DNA from 4 places in the Saccharopolyspora sp. NPDC049426 genome. Region 2 is predicted to be linked to each of the others. Evidence: riboswitches for the same ligand, from Rfam matches in the RefSeq annotation. Region 2 holds a riboswitch; each other region holds the start of a gene.

Region 1 (5,060 bases), on a different contig from region 2:
GCGATGACCGGCAAACCGGTGTTCTCCGATCTGCGCACCCGCAAGAAGACGTTGCCGGTGGTCTCCGCGCTGACCTCGGGCTCCAGCGCGGGCCAGCGGCTGGCGTCCCTCTACTACCGGGAGCAGCCGCTGGTCAGCGGCGAGCTCGCCCAGGCCGCCGAGCTCGTCACGCTCGCCGGCGGGCGGGCGTGGAGCCAGGCCCAGGCCGATGAACTGCTCGCCGCGGCGTTGACTGATCTCCGCAGAGCGGAGCCGGAGGAGGACGCGGCGGAAGCGCTCACCGCACTGGCCCACCTGGTGACGCGCCGGGACCACTGAATCCCGGCGCCCGGAAACGACGGCTCCAGCCACCACCGCCGCCCCTCCTGGCTGGAGCCGTCCCCGGTCACCGGGTGGTTCGCCTCGACGCGAACCACCCGGTCCAAGAGCTGTTCAGGAATGCGGCGGAGCCGCTGTTTCATGTGCGGGACTCAACCAGCACCGCCGCAGGTTCTGCTACCCGCACCGCTACGCGAAGCAATTCCTCAACAGCTTTCAGGAGGCCTTCCGGCGGCTGCGGGCGAGCAGGCCGATGATGCCCGCGGCCACCGCGGAGATGACGAACGAGGTCAGGGCCGCGCTCATCCAGGTCGGAACGGTGAAGCCGATGGCCTCGCGGGCGCCGGTCCACAACTCGGTCCACCAGCCCAGTTCGCCGGGGTTGATCAGCTGGAAGGTCGCGAAGCCCAGCAGCCAGGCGATCAGCATCCCCCAGCGGGAGGGGGCCTGCGCCGAGACGTCCCACTCGCGGTTGCGGGCGTTGTAGAAGTAGTCCACCGCCAGCACGCCGAACATCGGCACGAACACCGATCCGATCAGCAGCAGGAAGTTGGAGAACTGCTCGATGTCCATCGTCAGCGCGGCCAGTGTGCTGACCACACCGACGATCAGGCTCAGCAGCCGCCGATCCGTGCTGGGACGCAGGTTCTGGATGGACACCGCGGTCGAATAGGTGTCGGCGAAGGACTGGTCGACCTCGCGCAGCACCAGCACCGCGAAGAACAGGACGCCCAGCGGCGCCGCCAGCAGCGGGTCGAACGCCTTGTCCCCGTCGAACCCGACCAGCGCCAGACCGAGCAGACCGAGCAGGTAGCAGGCGATCTGGGTGACCGAGTAGCCGACGGTCGCCGCGGTGAACGCGCCGCTCGCCGACCGCGAGTGCCGCGAGTAGTCCGAGGCGACCGGCAGCCAGGACACCGCGACGGCCAGCGCCGCGTCGGCGCCCGGCCAGAACCCCTCCCAGGACCCGTCGTTCATCGGCGGCAACGGCTGGCGCAGGAGCTGCACGAAGAAGTAGACCATCGCGATGAGCACCGCGATGCTCACGTAGCGGCGCAGCAACCGCAGCGCGCCCAGGGGGCGCAAGGTCAGCGCGGTGGTGAGGGCCCCGGCGATGAGCACGTACAGCCACTGCGGTCCGCCACCGAACAGCGCCTCGGTTCCCTGGGCGATCACCAGCAGTTCGAAGGTCCCCCAGCCGACCAGCTGGAGGATGTTGAGCACGGTCGGCACGTAGGACAGCCGGGTGCCGAACAGGCCGCGCAGCAGCATCATCGCCGGTGCGCCCGTGCGGGCACCGGGGATGGCCGCGATGCCGACCATCAGGCTGCCCAGCACGGTCCCGACGACGGTGGCCGTCACCGCAGCCGCGAAGGACAGCTGCGGCACCCCGGCGGGCGCGAGCACCGCGAGCGCACCGCTGAAGCCGAGCAGGCTCACGCCGAGGTTGCCCCAGAAGGCTCCTTGGTCGAGCACGCCCAGCGTTCTGGGGGCCGGTTCGTCCAGGGTGTTCGGAACTTCGGACCGTTCGACGTCAAGCGCCATCGACAGCTCCCTACGCCGGCATTATCCGGACAGGTTCTGCGGTCGGTGGCGCGCTGCGTGCCACCCTCTCAGCCCGATCCGCCCGAGCTCCCGCGTGGATAAGTCGGGCAGACCATACCTGATCGAGTGAAGGGGGTCGGTCAGCGCCTCCTGTTGCCGAAAAGCCCGCGGGTGACCTCGCGACCGACGGCGCTGGCGGCGGAGCGGAAGAACGAGCGCACGGCGGGGTTCTCCATCGCCTTCTGGAACATCCCCGCTTCCTCGCGCGCACCCTTCTGCTGCGGGACCTGCCCTTCCGGAGCGGCCGGCTCGGCGACCTTCTGGGCGAGCTTCTCGTAGGCGGACTCGCGATCGATCGTCTCGGAGTACTTGGCGTGCAGGTCGGAGGACTGGGCGGAGGTGCGGACCGCGTCCTCGCCGATGGTGCCCATCAGCGAGCGCGGTGGGCGCAGCCGCGTCCAGGCCACCGGTGTCGGAGCTCCGGTCTCCGACAGCACGGTCACGATCGCCTCCCCGATGCCGAGGCTGGTCAGCGCCTCGTCGAGCCGGTAGTGCTCGGTGGTCGGGTAGGTCTTGACGGTCTTGGACAGCGCCTTCTGGTCCTCGGGGGTGAAGGCGCGGATCGCGTGCTGGACGCGGGCGCCCAGCTGCGAGAGCACCGGGTTGGGCAGGTCGGTGGGCAGCTGGGTGCAGAAGAAGACGCCGACTCCCTTGGAGCGGATGAGCTTCACGGTCTGCTCGATGCGGTCGAGGAACGCCTTGGAGGCGTCGTTGAAAAGCAGGTGCGCTTCGTCGAAGAAGAACACCAGCTTCGGCCGGTCCAGGTCACCGGCTTCGGGCATCTCCTCGAAGAGCTCGGCCAGCAACCACATCAGGAACGTGGAGAACAGCACCGGGTTGGTCTGCACGTCGTCGAGCTCGAGCAGGTTGACCACGCCCTTGCCCTCGGACTGCCGGAGCAGGTCGGCCACTTCCAGCTCGGGTTCGCCGAAGAACTCGTCCCCGCCCTGGGCCTCCAGGTTCGACAGGGCCCGCAGGATCACCCCCGCGCTGGCGGCCGAGACACCACCGATGCCCTTGAGGTCTTGCTTGCCCTCGTCGCTGGTCAGGTACTGGATGACCGACCGCAGGTCCTTGGTGTCCAGCAGCGCGAGTCCGCGCTGATCGGCCCAGTGGAAGATCAGCCCGAGGGTGGATTCCTGGGTGGCGTTGAGCCCGAGCACCTTGGCCAGCAGCACCGGCCCGAAGCTGGTGATCGACGCCCGGATCGGCACCCCGCGGCCGCCGGTGCCCAGCGAGAGGAACTGCACCGGGTAGGACGCGGCTTCCCAGTCGTCGCCGACGTCCTGGGCACGCGCGGTGAGCTTCTCGCCGCCCTCGCCGGGCTGGGCGAGCCCGGACAGGTCGCCCTTGATGTCGGCGAGCACGACGGGCACCCCGGCGTCGGAGAGCTGTTCGGCGAGCAGCTGCAGCGTTTTGGTCTTTCCGGTGCCGGTCGCTCCTGCGACCAGGCCGTGCCGGTTGAGCGTGGCCAGCGGGATGCGCACCTGGGCCGCGGCGTCCGCCTCGTTGTCGATGACCACCGCCCCGAGGTCGACGGCGGCTCCGCCGGAGCTGTATCCGGCCGCGATCTGCTGGGCGGCGTCGTTGTCGGTCACCGCAGTCTCCTCCCGTCGGCACGTTCCCCTCGGAAGGTAGGTCGATCCGGCCGCCGAGCTGGGGAGCACCACTCGGTCGAGGGACATGCGGGCGCGTCCGCACTAGCACCCCGAACGAGCCACCAAAAGGCTCGTTGACCACCGGAAAGATCTCCTTCGACGGCATGGGATGCGTCGCTCGTTGGAGTTAGAGTCTGGTCGGACCACATGGCTGTGAGCGAGCGTGCGTGAGGAGTGCGTCGTGACCGGATTGGACCGCCTGCGGGCGCGCGTCAGAACCGAGGATTCCCTGGTCGTGGCGTTCTCCGGCGGCGTGGACTCGGCGCTGCTGGCCGTGGTGGCGCACCAGGAGCTGGGAGCGCGGATGCTCGCGGTCACCGCCGTGTCCCCGAGCCTGGCCGCCGAGGAGCGCAAGCGGGCCAAGCGCTTCGCCCGCGAGAACGGCCTCGCCCACGTCGAGGTCTGCACCGACGAGGCCGACCGGCCCGAGTACGCCGCCAACGACGGGAACCGCTGCTACCACTGCAAGTCCGCGCTGTTCGACGCGGTGGAGCCGCTGGCGGCGACGATGGGCGCGAGCATCGCGCTGGGCACCAATGTGGACGATCTGGGAGATCACCGGCCGGGTCAGCGCGCGGCGGCGCAGCGCGGCGCGATCGCGCCGATGGTCGACGCCGGGCTCACCAAGGCCGACGTCCGCGAGGCCAGCGCCGAGCTGGGTCTGTCCACTGCGGACAAACCGGCGGCAGCGTGCCTGGCCTCCCGCGTCGCCTACGGCGATCCGGTCACCCCGGAGGTGCTGGCCCGCATCGAGCGGGCGGAGGAAGCCGTGCACGCCCTGGGGTTCCCGGTGTGCCGGGTCCGCGCGCACGGTCAGGGCACGGTGGCGCGCCTGGAGGTGCCCGCCGAGGACATCGACCGCGCGGCAGCGCACCACTCCGAGCTCGACGCCGCGGGCCGGGAGGCGGGCTTCGAGTTCTGCGCGCTGGACATGGCCGGTTTCTCCAGCGGCCGGATGAACGTGCTGCTTCCGCTGCTGCCCACCCGGACGGCGTCATGACCGGCTTCAGCGATCTCGGCTACGCCAGGGTCGACACCGACCGGGAATCCCGCCAGGGGCTTCCGGAGGTGGTCTACGGGCCCGGCAAGCGGCCGGAGGAGATCACCGGCATCGTGACCGAGCTGCTGGCCCGCAGCACCGGCCCGGTCCTGGTCACCAGGGTGGAGCCCGAGGTCGCGGCGGCGGTGCGGGTGCCCGGCGGCGACTACGACGAGACAGCGCGGCTGCTGGTGTGGCGACCGGCGGAACAGCGGGACTTCCGGTTGTGCGTGGCCACGGCGGGCACATCGGACTGGCCGGTCGCGGCGGAGGCGGACGCGGTCGCCTCCGCGATCGGCCTGCGCACCCACGTGGTCCGCGACATCGGTGTGGCCGGCATCCACCGGCTGCTCGCCGCGAGCGAGGACCTCAAGCAGGCCGACGCGGTGGTCGTGGTGGCGGGCATGGAGGGCGCCCTGGCCAGCGCCGTCGGCGGTCTG
Region 2 (5,060 bases):
GTCGCCACGACGGGCCACCCCAACTACGGCGACGAGCTGATCGCCGCGGCCTGGCTCAAGCACCTGGCGAAGGTGGCTCCCCAAAGCGAGGTCTGGCTGGACTCCCCCAACCCCGGGCCCAGCTCCGTGCTGCTCTCCCACCTGCACCCGAACGTCAAGTTCACCGACACCTTCTGGCGCTTGTGCTGGGAGGCGCCCGACGACGAGCCGTGGTCGGTCGCGGCCTTCGTGCAGCACGCGATCCACAACCCCGGGCTGGCGCCGCGCTGGGTCTCCGGCATCGACCTCGCCTCGCAGATGGACCTGTTCCACGTGATCGGCGGCGGCTTCATCAACGGCATCTGGCCGCGCCACATCGGCCTGCTCGCGGCCACCGCGGCCGCCGCGCACCGCTCCGGCGGCCGGGCGGTGATGACCGGGCAGGGCCTGTCGCCGATCGCCGAGGGCGCCGAGCCGCTGCTGCGCAGCCTCGCCGAGCAGTTCGAGGTCGTCGACGTCCGCGACGAGCCGTCGGCATCGCTGCTGATCGAACCGTCGGTCACCGGTGACGACATGTTCTTCGGCGTCGAACCCGGGCTCTTCCGCACCGACGACGACGATCTCCGCGACGTCGTGGTGTGCATGCAGTCGGATCTGCTCGACGAGTCGGTGCCCGCGCTGGCCGGGTTCCTGCTGGACACGCTGCGCGAGTGGCGGGTCGAGCCGGAGCAGGTGGCCTTCGTGGAGGGCATCCCGCGCGCTGACCGCGAGGTGTTCTCGCTGGTCGAGCACGATCTGCCGGGCGCCCGGTTCCACGCGTTCGACGAGATCATGCGCGACGGACTGCCCGCCAAGCCCGGCCAGCGGTGGCTGTCGACGCGGTTCCACCTGCACCTGATGGCCGCAGCCGCGGGCGCGAGCGGGGTCGCGGTGTCGATCAACTCGGGGTACTACACCAACAAGCACCGGTCGTTGATCGACCGCGGTTCCGGCTGGGAGCTGAGCGAGGGCCTGCAGATTCCGTCGAGCCCCAGCGCCGGTGGCTTCAGCTCCGCCGCGCTGCGCGAGTTGCAGCAGCGCAAGGCGGCGCTGGCGAAGGCGATTTACGGCTGAGGGACCCGGTCCTGCTCGATTCGCACGGTGTCGGCGAGCGCGTTGGTCTCCTCCGGGGTGCGCGACTCGGGGATCTCGCACTCCGGGACCTCGGGCTCGACCGCCGACTGCGGCCAGATCTGGGGCGCCTCGATGCCGGGAAGCAGCTGCGCGGACTCGGGGGTCTCGCGACCGTCCCCGCGACGGTCAGCGATGTAGAACGGCGCGGCGGCCAGGATCGGGATCGACATCCCGAGAAAAACGATCAGAAGTGAAGACATTGCCCCAGAACTCCATCCACGCCCGCGGAAGATTCCGCCACTCACAAACGCCCTGCTAGGACAGGGGGCTCGCCCAGCATGTCGTTGTGCGAGCCACTTCGTTAACACCACAAGATTGTGTCACGCATCACATGATGAATCACGCTGTGGTGCAGCCCGAAACGGATGACGGCCCGCCACTACCGGCGAGCCGTCATCGGTGTTCTCGAAACGCGAAACCCTTGTCACGCAAGGAATTTCGCGGTGGGCCAGGTTTCCTTGACCCACGCGCCGTTCCAGAACACCCACTCGTACTCGGTCGCCCGGGTGAACGCGGCGAACATCTGCTCGCGCGTCGCGTCGTCCGAGCGCGCCGCGACCTTGTCGACCAGCTCCCGGGCGGCCAGCACGGCCTCGGCGAACTCGTCGTCTGCGTAGGTGGTGATCCACGCCTTGTAGGGGTGACCCTCGATGTCGCCGGTGGCGTCGAGGATCTTGCTGCCGACGTACTGGTACACCCAGAAGCACGGCAGGATCGCGGCCAGCAGCACCGGGTACGACTCGGTCAGCGCGCAGGAGCGCAGGTAGGACGTGTAAGCCAGGCACGACGGCGAGGTGTCCACACCGGAGATCTCCTCGTCGGTCAGGCCGAACTCGGCGACGTAACCGGCGTGCAGCCGCCGCTCCTCCACCAGCGCGCCCTGCGCGGCCCCGGCGAGGAACGCCGCGTCGGCGGCGTCATCGGCCCTGGTCGCCGCGGCTGACAGCGCCTGCGCGAAGCCGACCAGGTATCGCGCGTCCTGAACGATGTAGAAGGCGAAGACGTCCCGTTCCAGGCTGCCGTCCGCCAGCGCCTTGTTGAACGGGTGGTCCACGATCGCCTGCTGCAATCCGGCGGTGCGCTCCCACGCCTGGGCGCAGAACCCTCCGGCGGGCGGAGCGGGCAACGTGCTCATGAGAACCCCTCACAGAAGTCGGAATCGCGAATTCGGTGGCGCAGCGGCGGGCGGTTCTGGTCCGAACCGTTCATGATCGAAGCTCGGACTGTTCGGACCAGAACTGCCCTCTGCCGCTCACCACCAGTGGTGGAAGTGGTGCACCGGACCGTGGCCGCGGCCGACGTCCAGGCGCTCCGAGGCGCGCAGGGCCTCGGTGAGGTACTGCTTGGCCTCGCGGACGGCCGACAGCCAGTCCGCGCGCTGCGGGCGCAGCGCCGCGATCGCCGCCGAGAGCGTGCACCCGGTGCCGTGATCGTTGGTGGTGGCCACCCGCTCGCTGCTGAGGAACTCCGCCAGCCCGTCGCCGTAGAGCAGGTCGACGCTCGACTCGCCGCTGAGGTGCCCGCCCTTGAGCAGCACCTGCTTGGCGCCGAGCGCGGCCAGCCGCTCGGCCTGCGCGGGCATCTCATCGGGACCGCCGATCTCGGCTTCGCCGAGCAGGTCGGCCGCCTCCGGCAGGTTCGGCGTGATCAGGTCCACCCTCGGCAGCAGCTCATCGCGCAGCGCACCGACGGCCTCCGGCGCGAGGAGCCGGTCACCGCTCTTGGCGACCATGACCGGATCGAGCACGACGAACCGAGGCGAGTAGCGCTCCAGCACGGCCGTGACCGCGCGGATGACCTCGGCGTTGGCGAGCATGCCGATCTTGACGGCGTCCACCCGGACGTCGTCGAGCAGCGTCACCAGCTGGTCGGTGATGAAGTCCGGCGGGACCTCCTGCACCCGGCTCACCCCGGTGGTGGTCTGCGCGACCAGCGCGGTGATCACCGACATGCCGTAGGCGCCGTTGGCCGAGAACGCCTTGAGATCTGCCTGGATACCGGCGCCACCGCTGGGGTCGGTCCCGGCGATGGTCAGCACATTGGGAGCCATGACGTCCCTCCGCTAGTACGAGCTAGGTCAGGTTCAACGGGTCTGTTCTCAGCCCTGGCAGGGCACCCCGCGTCACTGCCACCAACCTAACAACCCAGGGCAAGCCCCCGGTCCGCGCGGTTCACTCGATCAACCCGATCACCTGGCCGACGTGGAGCACTTCGCCCCGCTTCACCTGGTGCCACAGGGTTCCCGTTGCCAGCGCCGACACCCGGATCGCGGCGCCGTCGGCCTCCGCGGGACGCAGCTCGGCCAGCGGCTGCCCCGCTCGGACCCCGCTCCCGTCGGAGGCCAGCCAGCGCACCAGCCGCCAGCGGGCCGGGCCCGTGCGCTCACCCGGCAGGTGAAGATCGGTCATCCCAACCCCCGGCTTCCAAGAACCGCAAGAATGCGACGAATGCCGCAGCGGATGAGCCCAGCGGAGGGAAAAGCCACCCCGATGGAGCAGTGCGACCGCGATCGATTTCACACCGTGAAAGCCCCCACCGGAAGGCAAGGTCATCCTCCGCAGCCGACTAAAGTGGAGGGCGATGGAAACCACGACCGATGCCCCAGGCTTCGCCCGCTCGCGCCGGCAGCGTTCTGAACAGGACCCCGCGCAGATCTGGGCGCCGCTAGCGGACCTGACCGAGGCCGCCGTCGCGGCCGCCGGATCGGGGACGGTGGCGATCACCCGCGGTTTTGACCGCAACAGCCGTCAGCGCGCCAAGGCACTGCGCGATCTGCTGGCCCGGCGCGACGTGCCCGCGATCGAGGTCACGCCCGCCCCGGGCAGCGACCGGTTGCTGGCCGACGTGGCGGTCAGCGCCGTGGTCAACCTGATCGGCGCCGGTTCGTGGCAGCCCTACCGGCTCGCCGCGCAGCTGCGCGCACCGGTGCTGACCCCCAAGCCCGGCACCGAGCCGGGTGACGAGGTCAGCCGGGATGTCATCGCCCTGGCCGGCGAGGAGTCCGGCAAGCGCGACGTCGCGCTCTCGCACGTCGCGGTGCGCGGCGACAAGCCCGCCGAAGGCCGGCTGACCGTCTCCTTCGACGACACCGAGCAGGTCATCGACGGCGGCTGGCTGACCGCCACCGTGACCGGCGACCAGCTCAGCGTGCAGTTCGGCGGCCAGGAGCAGGACGAGCGGTCGATCAGCACCGGCAAGATCCGGATCGAGGCGTCCGACGCGCCGCACCGCCTGGTGCGCGACGAGCTCCCGATCGCCGACTTCGAAGGCGCGGTCGTGCTCTCCGCCGAGCCCGCCGGGCTGAAGGTACGCCCGGTCTGACGGTTTCTTGGGCCGGACGAGTGTCGTCGGCTAACAGCGTTCGCTCAGGGGCGATTCCCGGTTGTGGGGGTCGCCCCTGAGCTGCGTTCGGGCCCGCGAACCCGGCCGTGACCGCGCACACTTTCCCGTTGTTTCGGCGAAACGCCGTCACGCCCCTCGGATCGGTGCGTCCCTCCACCAGGAGCGCGCGCTGCGCGGCTTCACCGCACCAAGCGGATCGGCACAGGGAGGCTGGGACTGTGGGGTCCAACCAGGAGTGGCACGTCAGTTGCCGCGACGTCGCCGGACGGCGACGAGACATGTCGGTGTTCGTCAACCACGGCCGGGTCGTCATCGTCGCGCCGCCTGGGGAGACGGCGGTGCTCTCACCGCTGGAGGTCGGCCGCTTGCGCGCGGCCCTGCGCGACGCGGTGGTCACCGCCGCCGACGTCGACTAGGACCCTGGGGGTCGGCGCGGCGGGAGAGAGGCTCCCCCCTTCCCCGCCGCGCCGTCTAACTTTCGCCAGCGCGCCTGGCGAGGGCCTTCAGGAGGGGAGCCGTTGGGCTCTCGCGCGATCGCGGAACCGGGATACTCGACACGGAGGACT
Region 3 (5,060 bases), on a different contig from region 2:
GCGCCGCGAGCTCCGGTCAAGACCGCGCCCGTCGCGCCCACGACCAGCGAACCGGCGCCGACCAGCGAGACGCCGTCGCCGGAACCATCCGCTCCGCCGACCAGCTCGCAGCCACCCGCCCCGAGCGGGCCGCCGACGCAGCAGCCGAGCGAAACCGGTTCGCCCACAACGCAATCCTCGACCACCGAACCGACCTCCGAGTCGATCGCTCCAGGACTGCCGCTCCGATAACTGCGAAAAACGGTGAAATGATCCTGATTCCGGTGCTGATCAAGGAACAATCGGAGTTGTTTTCCGCACATTGCGCTAAAAGCTGGATGTGATTCCCCTGAGAAAATCTGATACTGGACCGGCGACGGGGCCTTGAGAGATCAGGTCATTACAAGGGAGACACGAGATGAAACGTAGACTCGCGGCTCGCATCGCCGGGACCGTTCTGGTCACCGCGGGCACGGTCGCCGCGCTGACCATGCCGGCCACCGCCACCGCACCCACCGCCGTCCCGGTGGCGGGCACGCTGCTCCAGGCGATGCAGCGCGACCTCGGCCTCACCGAGCAGCAGGCCCTCGGTCGGCTTCAGCTCGAATCCGCCGCTCAGCGCACCGAGAGCACCCTGCGCGGCGCGTTGGCCGACTCCTTCGGCGGTGCCTACTTCGACTCCGCCACCGGCAAGCTCGTCGTCGGCGTGACCGGCGCGGCCCGCTCCGAGCAGGTCCGCGCCGCCGGTGCCGAGGTCCGCCAGGTCGCCTTCAGCACGAAGCAGCTCAACGGGGTCGTCGACGGTCTCAACGCGGGCAAGGCCCAGGCGCCGAAGAGCGTCACCGGCTGGTACGCGAGCAACAAGCAGAACGCCGTCGTCGTCACCGCCAAGCCGGGTGCCGCGGCCGAGGCCGCGCAGTTCGCGCAGGACGCGGGCGTGCCCGCCGAGGCCGTGAAGGTCGTCGAGTCGCAGGAGCAGCCCCGGACGCTGATGGACGTGGTGGGCGGCAACGCTTACTACATCGGCAGCGGCGCTCGCTGCTCCGTCGGTTTCGCCGTGGAGGGCGGGTTCGTCTCCGCCGGCCACTGCGGCGGCACCGGCGACACCACCACCGAGCCCAGCGGCACCTTCGAGGGCTCGTCCTTCCCCGGTGATGACCACTCCTTCATCTCCGTCGGCACCGACGACAGCCCGCAGGCCGCGGTGAACGATTACAACGGCGGCACGGTTGCCGTGGCCGGTTCCACGGAGGCCTCGGAGGGCGCGTCGATCTGCCGCTCCGGTTCCACCACCGGCTGGCACTGCGGCACGCTGGAGGCCAAGAACCAGTCCGTTCAGTACGAGCAGGGCACCGTCGAGGGCCTGACCCGCACCGACGTCTGCGCCGAGCCGGGCGACTCCGGTGGCTCGTTCATCTCGGGCGACCAGGCCCAGGGCATGACCTCGGGTGGCTCGGGCGACTGCACCAGCGGTGGCACGACCTACTTCCAGCCGGTCAACGAGGCCCTCTCGGCCTACGGCGTCTCCCTGCTGACCCAGTGATCTGTGACAGCGGCTCCCGCTGACACCACTTCACGCACGACGACCCCCGGGATTCCCGGGGGTCGTTCGTCGTCAGGTCAGGCGAGCCGTGCCCGGAGGTCGCGGGCGGCGGCTTCGGGGTCGTCGGCGGCGGTGATCGCGCGGACCACCACGATGCGCTCGGCACCCGCCTCGATGGCCTCGTCGAGGTTCTCCGGGCCGATGCCGCCGATGGCGAACCACGGACGGCCGTGCCCCCGGTGCTCGGCGGTGTGCCGGACCAGGTCGATGCCCGCGGCGGGACGGCCGGGCTTGGTCGGGGTCGTCCACACCGGTCCGGTGCAGAAGTAGTCCACGCCCGGCTCGGTCGCCGCCGAGTCGGCCTGGGCGATGTCGTGCGTGGAGCGGCCGATTACCACCTGGTCGCCGACCACGCGGCGGGCGATGTCCACCGGCAGGTCGTCCTGGCCCAGGTGCAGGACATCGGCCTCCGCCGCCATCGCGACGTCCGCGCGGTCGTTGACCGCCAGCAGGGCGCCGTGCCGCACGCAGGCCTCGGCCAGCACCTCCAGCGCGGCGAGCTCGTGGCGGGCCTCCAGCGGAGCGCCGCCCGGGCCCTTGTCGCGCAGCTGGATGATGTCGACACCTCCGGCGAGCGCGGCGTCGGCGAACTCCGCGAGGTCACCTCGCTCGCTGCGAGCGTCGGTGCACAGGTACAACTTCGCCTCGGCGAGGCGCGCGCGAATCCCGAAGCCGTCCAATCCAGGCATGTCCCCCACCCTAGCCGTTGCGAAAATGCGGCGTAGCCGCTGTTTCAGGTGAGGGACTCAGCTCGCACCGCAACGGGCAGCGCCTCCCGCGCCGCTGAGCGGGGTGATCCCCCTCAAGAGATCCCGTACCAGGCGCTGACGTTGCGATCTGCGGGCGGGTACTGTGGATGGCGGTGAGCACGGGAGCCCGGCGGACCGGGCTGAGAGGGAGCGCAGGGCTCCGACCGTCGAACCTGATCCGGGTCATGCCGGCGCAGGGAGCGTGGAGTTGTCTGAGAAACGAACCGATCATGTCGTCGTGGTGGGCGGCGGAGTCGTCGGCCTGTCGGTGGCTTGGCGCGCTGCCGCGGCCGGCAACCGGGTGAGCCTGGTCGATCCGGCCCCCGCCTCGGGTGCCTCGTACGTCGCGGGCGGGATGCTCGCACCTCTCGCCGAGGCCTGGCCCGGCGAGGAAGAACTCCTCGAACTGGGCTCGACGTCGCTGAACCGCTGGCCGGACTTCGCCGACGAGCTCAGCCGCGCGGCCGGTCTGCCGTCCGGGCTGCGCACCGAGGGAACGCTGATGTTCGGCGTCGACGGCGCCGACCGCGAAGAGCTCGACAACGTCGCCGGATACCTGGCCGGACTGGGCCGCAGCGTCACTCGGCTGACGGGCCGCGAACTGCGCAGGCGAGAGCCCTCGTTGGGTCCCGCGGTACGCGGTGGTCTGGAAGTGCCCGGTGATCTCGCGGTGGACAACCGGCTCGCGCTGACCGCGCTGCGGGCGGCGGCGGAAGCCGCGGGCGTGGAGTTCATCGCCGAACGCGCCGAGGCGGTCCGGCAGGGCGCGGTCGAGCTCGCCGAGTCCACTGTGGAGTGCGATGTCGCGGTGATCTCCGCAGGTGCGCACTCGGGTTCGCTGCACCCGGCGCTCGCCGACCGGATCCGCCCGGTCAAGGGCGAGATCCTGCGGCTGCGGCGACGCGCCACCGCGCTGCCACCGCCGACCCGCACCGTGCGCGGCCCGGTGCGCGGCAGGCCCTGCTACCTGGTGCCGCGCGACGACGGGGGAGTGGTGCTCGGCGCCACCCAGCACGAGGTCGGCTTCGACACCGAGGTCACCGTCGGGGGCGTCCGCGACCTGCTCGCCAACGCCGAGACCGTGATGCCGGGCATCGCCGAGTACGCGCTGGTCGAGGCCACCGCCGGGCTGCGCCCGAGCACCACCGACAACCTGCCGGTGATCGGCTGGCTGGAGCCGGGAGTGCTCGCCGCCACCGGGCACCACCGAGGCGGGTTCCTGCTCACGCCGGTCACCGTCGACGCCGTGCTGGCGCTGCTGCGCGGCGAAGAACCGGAACCGCTGATCAAGGCCACCGATCCGAGCCGTTTGGGAGGACAGCAGTGAACGTCGTGATCAACGGCGACGCGCGGGAGGTCGCCGCGGGCGCCACCCTCGCGTCAGTGCTGGACGACTTCGGCGTGCCGGAACGAGGCGTGGCCGTGGCGCTGGACGGCGCGGTGGTGCCGCGCGCGTCGTGGCCCGCCACGGCGCTGCACGCCGACGCCACCATCGAAGTCCTCACCGCAGTGCAAGGAGGGTGACCGTGGACGACCCATTGCTGATCGCCGGCCGCGAGTTCGGTTCGCGCCTGATCACCGGGACCGGCGGGGCGAACAACCTCGCCGTGCTGGAGCGCGCGCTGATCGCCTCCGGAACCGAGCTGACGACCGTCGCGATGCGCCGCGCCGACGCAGGTGGCGGCACCGGTGTCCTCGACCTGCTGCGCAAGCTCGGCATCGAGGCGCTGCCCAACACCGCGGGCTGCCGCACCGCGGCCGAAGCGGTGCTCACCGCGCAGCTCGCCCGCGAAGCCCTGGGGACCAACTGGGTCAAGCTGGAGGTGGTGGCCGACGAGGACACCCTCCTGCCCGACCCGATCGAGCTCATGGACGCGGCGGAGCAGCTGGTGGACCAGGGTTTCGTCGTCCTGGCCTACACCAACGACGACCCGGTCCTGGCGCTGAAGCTGGAGGAGGTCGGTTGCGCGGCGGTCATGCCGCTGGGCTCGCCGATCGGCACCGGACTGGGCATCCGCAACCCGCACAACATCGAGATGATCGTCTCCCGCGCCACCGTCCCGATCGTCCTCGACGCGGGCATCGGCACGGCCTCCGACGCGGCCCTGGCGATGGAGCTCGGCTGCTCGGCGGTCCTCCTGGCCACCGCCGTCACCCGCGCCCAGGACCCCGAGCGCATGGCCACGGCGATGCGCAGCGCCGTCGAAGCGGGCCGCCTGGCCTCGCAAGCGGGAAGAATCGCCCAACGCTTCTGGGCCCAAGCCTCAAGCCCCGGCACCCCGATGGGCTGACACCCCTACACCCACCCCGACAGCACTCCCGAGCCCGGGCGCAGCCTTCGAACTTCGCGCGAAATTCGAACGGGCCCCCGCGCCCGGGCGTGTCTTCCCAGGTCAAAGCCCGAAGTTTCGGGCCGTATTCGAATTTCGCGCGAAATTCGAGTCGGAACGTCGGCGTTCGAATTTCGCGCGAAATTCGAAAAACCCGGCCTCAGCGGATGTGGAGGCGTTCGGGGCGGACGAAGCTGATCGTGTAGCTCTTCCAGGGGTTGTCGTAGCCGAAGGTCCGGTCGATGGCCTGGCGGGCGTGGAGGGCGTTCTCGACCAGCGAGCTCGCCAGGAGCTCCGAGGCCGGGGCGCCGCCCGCCGGGATGTCGGGGATCTTCGCCGTGGCCTTGCCGCCCAGCAGGTCGTCGACCGCGCGCAGCGCCGGGACCGCGACCTTGCGCT
Region 4 (5,060 bases), on a different contig from region 2:
TCGACGAGGACATCCGGTTCGCCGAGATCGCCGAACGCACACCGGGTTTCGTCGCCGCCGACCTACTGGCGCTGTGCCGGGAAGCCGCGCTGGGCGCAGCGCTGCGGCACCGCGACGACCCCGCCGACCCGCGAATCCGCCGCCAGGACCTGCTGGACGCCCTGACCTCGGTGCGGCCGATCTCGATGTCCACATCGGACAACCTGCAGACCGGCGGGCTCACCCTCGACGACGTCGGCGACATGACCGAGGTCAAGCAGGCCCTCACCGAGACGGTGCTGTGGCCGCTGCAGTACCCGGACTCGTTCACCCGCCTGGGAGTCGAGCCGCCGCGCGGCGTGCTGCTCTACGGCCCGCCCGGCTGCGGCAAGACCTATCTCGTGCGGGCGCTGGCGGGCAGCGGCAGGCTCAACGTGCTCACCGTGAAGGGCGCGGAGCTGATGGACAAGTGGGTCGGCGAGTCCGAGCGCGCCGTCCGCGAGCTCTTCCTGCGGGCCAGGGGCGCCTCGCCCGCGCTGGTCTTCCTCGACGAGGTGGACGCGCTGGCACCGCGACGAGGCCAGTCCTCGGACTCCGGTGTGTCGGACCGGGTGGTCGCGTCCCTGCTCACCGAGCTCGACGGGGTGGAACCGATGCGCGACGTCGTCGTGCTGGCCGCCACGAACCGCCCGGAGCTCATCGACCCGGCCCTGCTGCGTCCCGGCCGCTTCGAACGGCTCGTCTACGTCCCGCCGCCGGACGCCGAAGCCCGCCAGGCCATCCTCACCGCGGCGGCGAAGAACACCCCGCTGTCCGATGACGTCGACCTCGCGGAGCTGGCCGGAACCCTCGACGGCTACTCGGCGGCCGACTGCACGGCACTGGTCCGCGAAGCCGCGCTCACGGCGATGCGGGAATCCATCTCCGCCGCCAAGGTCACGGGCACCCACCTCGCCACGGCCCGCGAGGCGGTCCGCCCGTCCCTGGACCCGGCCCAGCTCGAGACCCTCGCCGCCTACGCCGAGAACCACCGCTGACCCGCGGACCGGTCCGATCTCACGCGAAGCCAACCTTCAGCCCTCTGACCAGGACGTGCACGCCCGAGCGCGGGTCGCGGCGCTACAGACGTGCGGGTGCGTGCGGTGAGGGCTTGAACTCCGCGCGGGGTTCGGGGATCACTTCCCGACGGACGGGCCCTTGTAGTCGTTGGTGATGATGGCGATCAGGCCCGGCGTGGCGTCCTGTATCCCGTCGAAGCGGGCCTCGGCTCGGGCGCCGATGCGGGCGGCGAGCTCCTTGGCCTGGCGCTCCTCGCCGGTGCCGGGGCGGAAGAAGACCGTGGTGGTCGGGATCTTGCCCTTGGCGTAGTTGCCGACCTCGGGCACGTCGTACCCGGCCTTGCGCAGGTCCTCGGCGGCGCGGTGCGCCAGCCCGGAGATCGTCGAGTTGTTGTAGACCCGCACGATGATCTGCTCGCTGCCCTTGCCGGAACCGACCGGGACGTCCTGCCCCGAACCCGGGGTCTGGGCGTTGCCCGAACCGGGCTGCTCGGTGACCGGCGGCTGGGTCGTGGGGGGCTGGACCACCGGAGGCTGGGCCGACGGCGGCTGCACGGGCGGGACGACCGGGGCCGGCGCGGGTTCCGGCGGCGGCTGCACCTGCGAGGTGGGCTCCTGCGGCAGCGGCTGGGCGGTGTCCGAGGACTCGCCGGACATCAGGGTCGCGGTCCCGAACACGGCCGCGAGCACGCCGACTCCGATCAGACCCAGGCCGATCAGCTTGGCCCCGCCGGGTCCGCCGGACGGTTCCCCAACACTCATCAGTGCAACTCGATTCCCAGTCGTTGAGCGGCCCTCGTGCGCTGTCGTGCCGCCCGTGCCTTGCGCAGTCTCTTGATCAGCATAGGGTCCGCGTTGAACGCGGCGGGGGAATCCAGCAGCGTGTTGAGCAGCTGGTAGTACCGCGACGCGGACATGTCGAACAGTTCCCGGATCGCGATGTCCTTCTTGCCCGAGCGCTTCCACCACTGCGCTTCGAAGGCGAGGATCCCCAGCTCCCGGTCGGTCAGGTCCCGGTCCGCGGGGCCCGGTTCGGGCTCGTCCGCCGGCGGTTCGACGATCCGCTCGATGGGCTGCGTGATCGGCTCGGCGAGGGTCAGCCGCCGACGCTCCGGCGCCTGCTGACGCCCGTGCATGCGCGCGAGTTGTTCGCACTGACGGGCGATCTCCTGCGCGGTCAGCATCTGGGCGGCGTCCATCCGGCTCCTCGCCTCGCGATTCGGTCGCGGAGAATCACACGGCTGTCATTCCCGGTGACCAATTGAACCATGCCGTGATCCGGACGGTGAGCCGATCACACCCCTGTTTCACGCGCAAGAGCGCACCCGGTCAGGCCACCTGGGGGAACCGATAGGGTCCGCGCATGGCTGTTCACCCCATCCGCGTCTACGGCGACCCCGTGCTGCACAACCCGACTCGCCGGGTGGAGCGCTTCGACGAGGAGCTGCGCACTCTCGTCGAGGACATGTTCGAGACGATGGCCGCCGCGAACGGGGTGGGCCTCGCGGCCAATCAGATCGGCGTCGACCTGCGGTTGTTCGTCTACGACTGCCCGGACGACGAGGGCGTGCAGCACCGCGGCGTGGTGATCAACCCCGAGCTGACGACCTCGGAGGTCCCGGAGACCATGCCCGATCCGGACGACGACTGGGAGGGCTGCCTGTCGGTCCCCGGCGAGTCGTACCCGACGGGCCGGGCGGACTGGGCGAAGGCCACCGGGTCCGATGTGGACGGAAAGCCGGTGGAGGTCGAGGGGACCGGCTTCTTCGCGCGCTGCCTGCAGCACGAGACCGATCACCTCGACGGCTACGTCTACCTGGACCGGCTCACCGGCAGGCACGCCCGCGCGGCCAAGAAGATGATCAAGCGCAACGAGTGGGGCGTCCCCGGCCTGAGCTGGGACCCGGCCGAGGTGGGCGACCCGTTCGCCGAGTGAGCCGAACGCGGCCGGACGGATGAACCTGTTGCCATCGGCGGCCGCACCCCCGTAGCCTCGGCCACGAACAAGTCAATCCGCGGGAGCTCGCACCAAGAGCGGGCTGAGAGGGCGACTGGAGAACTCCGGGGTCGCCGACCGCACGAACCTGACCGGGTAATGCCGGCGTAGGGAGTGGACGGCAATGGCCGACGTGTATCCGAACGCATCCGGAATCACCACGGGACCCATCGAGGGATCCCGAAAGGTCTTCAGCAGCACCGAATCCGGGCTGCGCGTGCCGTTCCGCCGCATCGAGCTGACCAACGGTGAACACCTCGACGTCTACGACACGTCAGGGCCGTACACCGACGAAAACGCCACTGTGGACGTCCACAGTGGACTTCCTCGAACGCGAGCGGGATGGCGCGACGGACGGGAGCACAACACCCAGCTGGGCTGGGCGAAGGCGGGCGCGATCACCCGCGAGATGGAGTACATCGCGCACCGCGAAGGGGTTTCGCCGGAGTTCGTGCGCGACGAGGTCGCCTCGGGCCGCGCGGTGATCCCGGCGAACCGGTGCCACCCGGAGAGCGAGCCGATGATCATCGGCAAGAACTTCCTGGTCAAGGTCAACGCCAACATCGGCAACTCCGCGGTCACCTCCTCGGTCGAGGAGGAGGTGGAGAAGATGGTGTGGGCGACCCGCTGGGGCGGCGACACCGTGATGGACCTGTCCACCGGCAAGCGCATCCACGAGACCCGCGAGCGCATCCTGCGCAACTCCCCCGTGCCGATCGGGACCGTGCCGATCTACCAGGCGCTGGAGAAGGTCGACGGCGATCCGGCCTCGCTGACCTGGGAGATCTACCGGGACACCGTGATCGAGCAGTGCGAGCAGGGCGTGGACTACATGACCGTGCACGCGGGCGTGCTGCTGCGCTACGTTCCGCTGACCGCCCAGCGCGTGACCGGGATCGTCTCGCGCGGCGGGTCGATCATGGCGGCCTGGTGCCTGGCGCACCACCGGGAGAGCTTCCTCTACACCCACTACAGCGAGCTGTGCGAGATCCTGCGCGCCTACGACGTGACGTTCTCGCTGGGCGACGGCCTGCGTCCGGGCTCGATCGCCGACGCCAACGACCGCGCCCAGTTCGCCGAGCTGGAAACCCTCGGCGAGCTCACCCACATCGCCCGCGAGCACGACGTGCAGGTGATGATCGAGGGACCCGGCCACGTGCCGATGCACAAGATCGCGGAGAACGTGCGGCTGGAGGAGGAGCTGTGCGGTGAGGCGCCGTTCTACACGCTCGGCCCGCTGACCACCGACATCGCACCCGCCTACGACCACATCACCTCCGGCATCGGCGCGGCGATGATCGCCCAGGCCGGCACCGCGATGCTCTGCTACGTCACCCCCAAGGAGCACCTCGGCCTGCCCAACCGGGACGACGTCAAGACCGGCGTGATCACCTACAAGATCGCCGCGCACGCCGCCGACCTGGCGAAGGGACATCCCCGCGCCCAGGAGCGGGACGACGCGCTGTCCACCGCCCGCTTCGAGTTCCGCTGGACCGACCAGTTCAACCTGTCGCTGGACCCGGACACCGCACGCGCCTTCCACGACGAGACGCTGCCCGCGGAACCGGCGAAGACGGCCCACTTCTGCTCCATGTGCGGCCCGAAGTTCTGCTCGATGAAGATCACCCAGGACGTCCGCAAGTACGCCGAGGAGCACGGCCTGACCAGCGTCGAAGCCATCGAGGCCGGCATGGCGGAGAAGTCCGAGGAGTTCACCCGCACCGGCGGCGAGGTCTACCTGCCGCTCGCGGCCAACGACTGATCGCGAGGGCCGGGGCGGCTCCAACCGAGCCGCCCCGGCCACTCAGAAGTCGTCGGTGGAGGTGCTCAGGCCGAACGGCGCGGGGAGTTCTTGCGATCTGCCTGGTCACGAGCCTGTCCGGAAACGACCGAGGAGTCAGCAGCTGCGCGATCGGAGGCGATCACGCGGCACGTAGCATTCTGGGAATGCACGACGAGACCGCTCCGCCCACCGCGCTGACCATCGCCGGATCGGACTCCGGCGGAAGTGCGGGCATGCACGCCGA

Evidence for each region. A riboswitch is a leader RNA that binds a small molecule or an ion and turns the genes downstream of it on or off. The one in region 2 is predicted to bind thiamine pyrophosphate.
Region 1: another riboswitch for thiamine pyrophosphate. It lies ahead of AB0J78_RS26845 (cytosine permease); the one in region 2 lies ahead of thiD (bifunctional hydroxymethylpyrimidine kinase/phosphomethylpyrimidine kinase).
Region 3: another riboswitch for thiamine pyrophosphate. It lies ahead of thiO (glycine oxidase ThiO); the one in region 2 lies ahead of thiD (bifunctional hydroxymethylpyrimidine kinase/phosphomethylpyrimidine kinase).
Region 4: another riboswitch for thiamine pyrophosphate. It lies ahead of thiC (phosphomethylpyrimidine synthase ThiC); the one in region 2 lies ahead of thiD (bifunctional hydroxymethylpyrimidine kinase/phosphomethylpyrimidine kinase).

What each region holds. Positions count from the first base shown of each region.
Region 1 is NZ_JBFAPZ010000014.1:60,703-65,762, forward strand. Features, by position in the region: gene AB0J78_RS26840 (family 2 encapsulin nanocompartment cargo protein polyprenyl transferase) at 1-318, shown strand, start outside; gene AB0J78_RS26845 (cytosine permease) at 535-1,863, opposite strand; TPP riboswitch at 1,854-1,967, opposite strand; gene AB0J78_RS26850 (helicase HerA-like domain-containing protein) at 2,004-3,521, opposite strand; gene larE (ATP-dependent sacrificial sulfur transferase LarE) at 3,763-4,581, shown strand; gene larB (nickel pincer cofactor biosynthesis protein LarB) at 4,578-5,060, shown strand, end outside.
Region 2 is NZ_JBFAPZ010000017.1:136,202-141,261, forward strand. Features, by position in the region: gene AB0J78_RS29465 (polysaccharide pyruvyl transferase family protein) at 1-1,092, shown strand, start outside; gene AB0J78_RS29470 (hypothetical protein) at 1,083-1,352, opposite strand; gene tenA (thiaminase II) at 1,577-2,287, opposite strand; gene thiD (bifunctional hydroxymethylpyrimidine kinase/phosphomethylpyrimidine kinase) at 2,405-3,202, opposite strand; TPP riboswitch at 3,190-3,282, opposite strand; gene AB0J78_RS29485 (biotin/lipoyl-containing protein) at 3,324-3,560, opposite strand; gene AB0J78_RS29490 (hypothetical protein) at 3,733-4,473, shown strand; gene AB0J78_RS29495 (hypothetical protein) at 4,713-4,910, shown strand.
Region 3 is NZ_JBFAPZ010000013.1:62,134-67,193, reverse strand. Features, by position in the region: gene AB0J78_RS25945 (hypothetical protein) at 1-231, shown strand, start outside; gene AB0J78_RS25940 (S1 family peptidase) at 398-1,522, shown strand; gene thiE (thiamine phosphate synthase) at 1,600-2,271, opposite strand; TPP riboswitch at 2,441-2,548, shown strand; gene thiO (glycine oxidase ThiO) at 2,540-3,658, shown strand; gene thiS (sulfur carrier protein ThiS) at 3,655-3,855, shown strand; gene AB0J78_RS25920 (thiazole synthase) at 3,858-4,622, shown strand; gene AB0J78_RS25915 (FUSC family protein) at 4,822-5,060, opposite strand, start outside.
Region 4 is NZ_JBFAPZ010000013.1:54,438-59,497, forward strand. Features, by position in the region: gene AB0J78_RS25885 (AAA family ATPase) at 1-1,016, shown strand, start outside; gene AB0J78_RS25890 (LytR C-terminal domain-containing protein) at 1,155-1,799, opposite strand; gene AB0J78_RS25895 (DUF3263 domain-containing protein) at 1,799-2,107, opposite strand; gene AB0J78_RS25900 (peptide deformylase) at 2,401-2,973, shown strand; TPP riboswitch at 3,043-3,164, shown strand; gene thiC (phosphomethylpyrimidine synthase ThiC) at 3,158-4,795, shown strand; gene thiD (bifunctional hydroxymethylpyrimidine kinase/phosphomethylpyrimidine kinase) at 4,981-5,060, shown strand, end outside.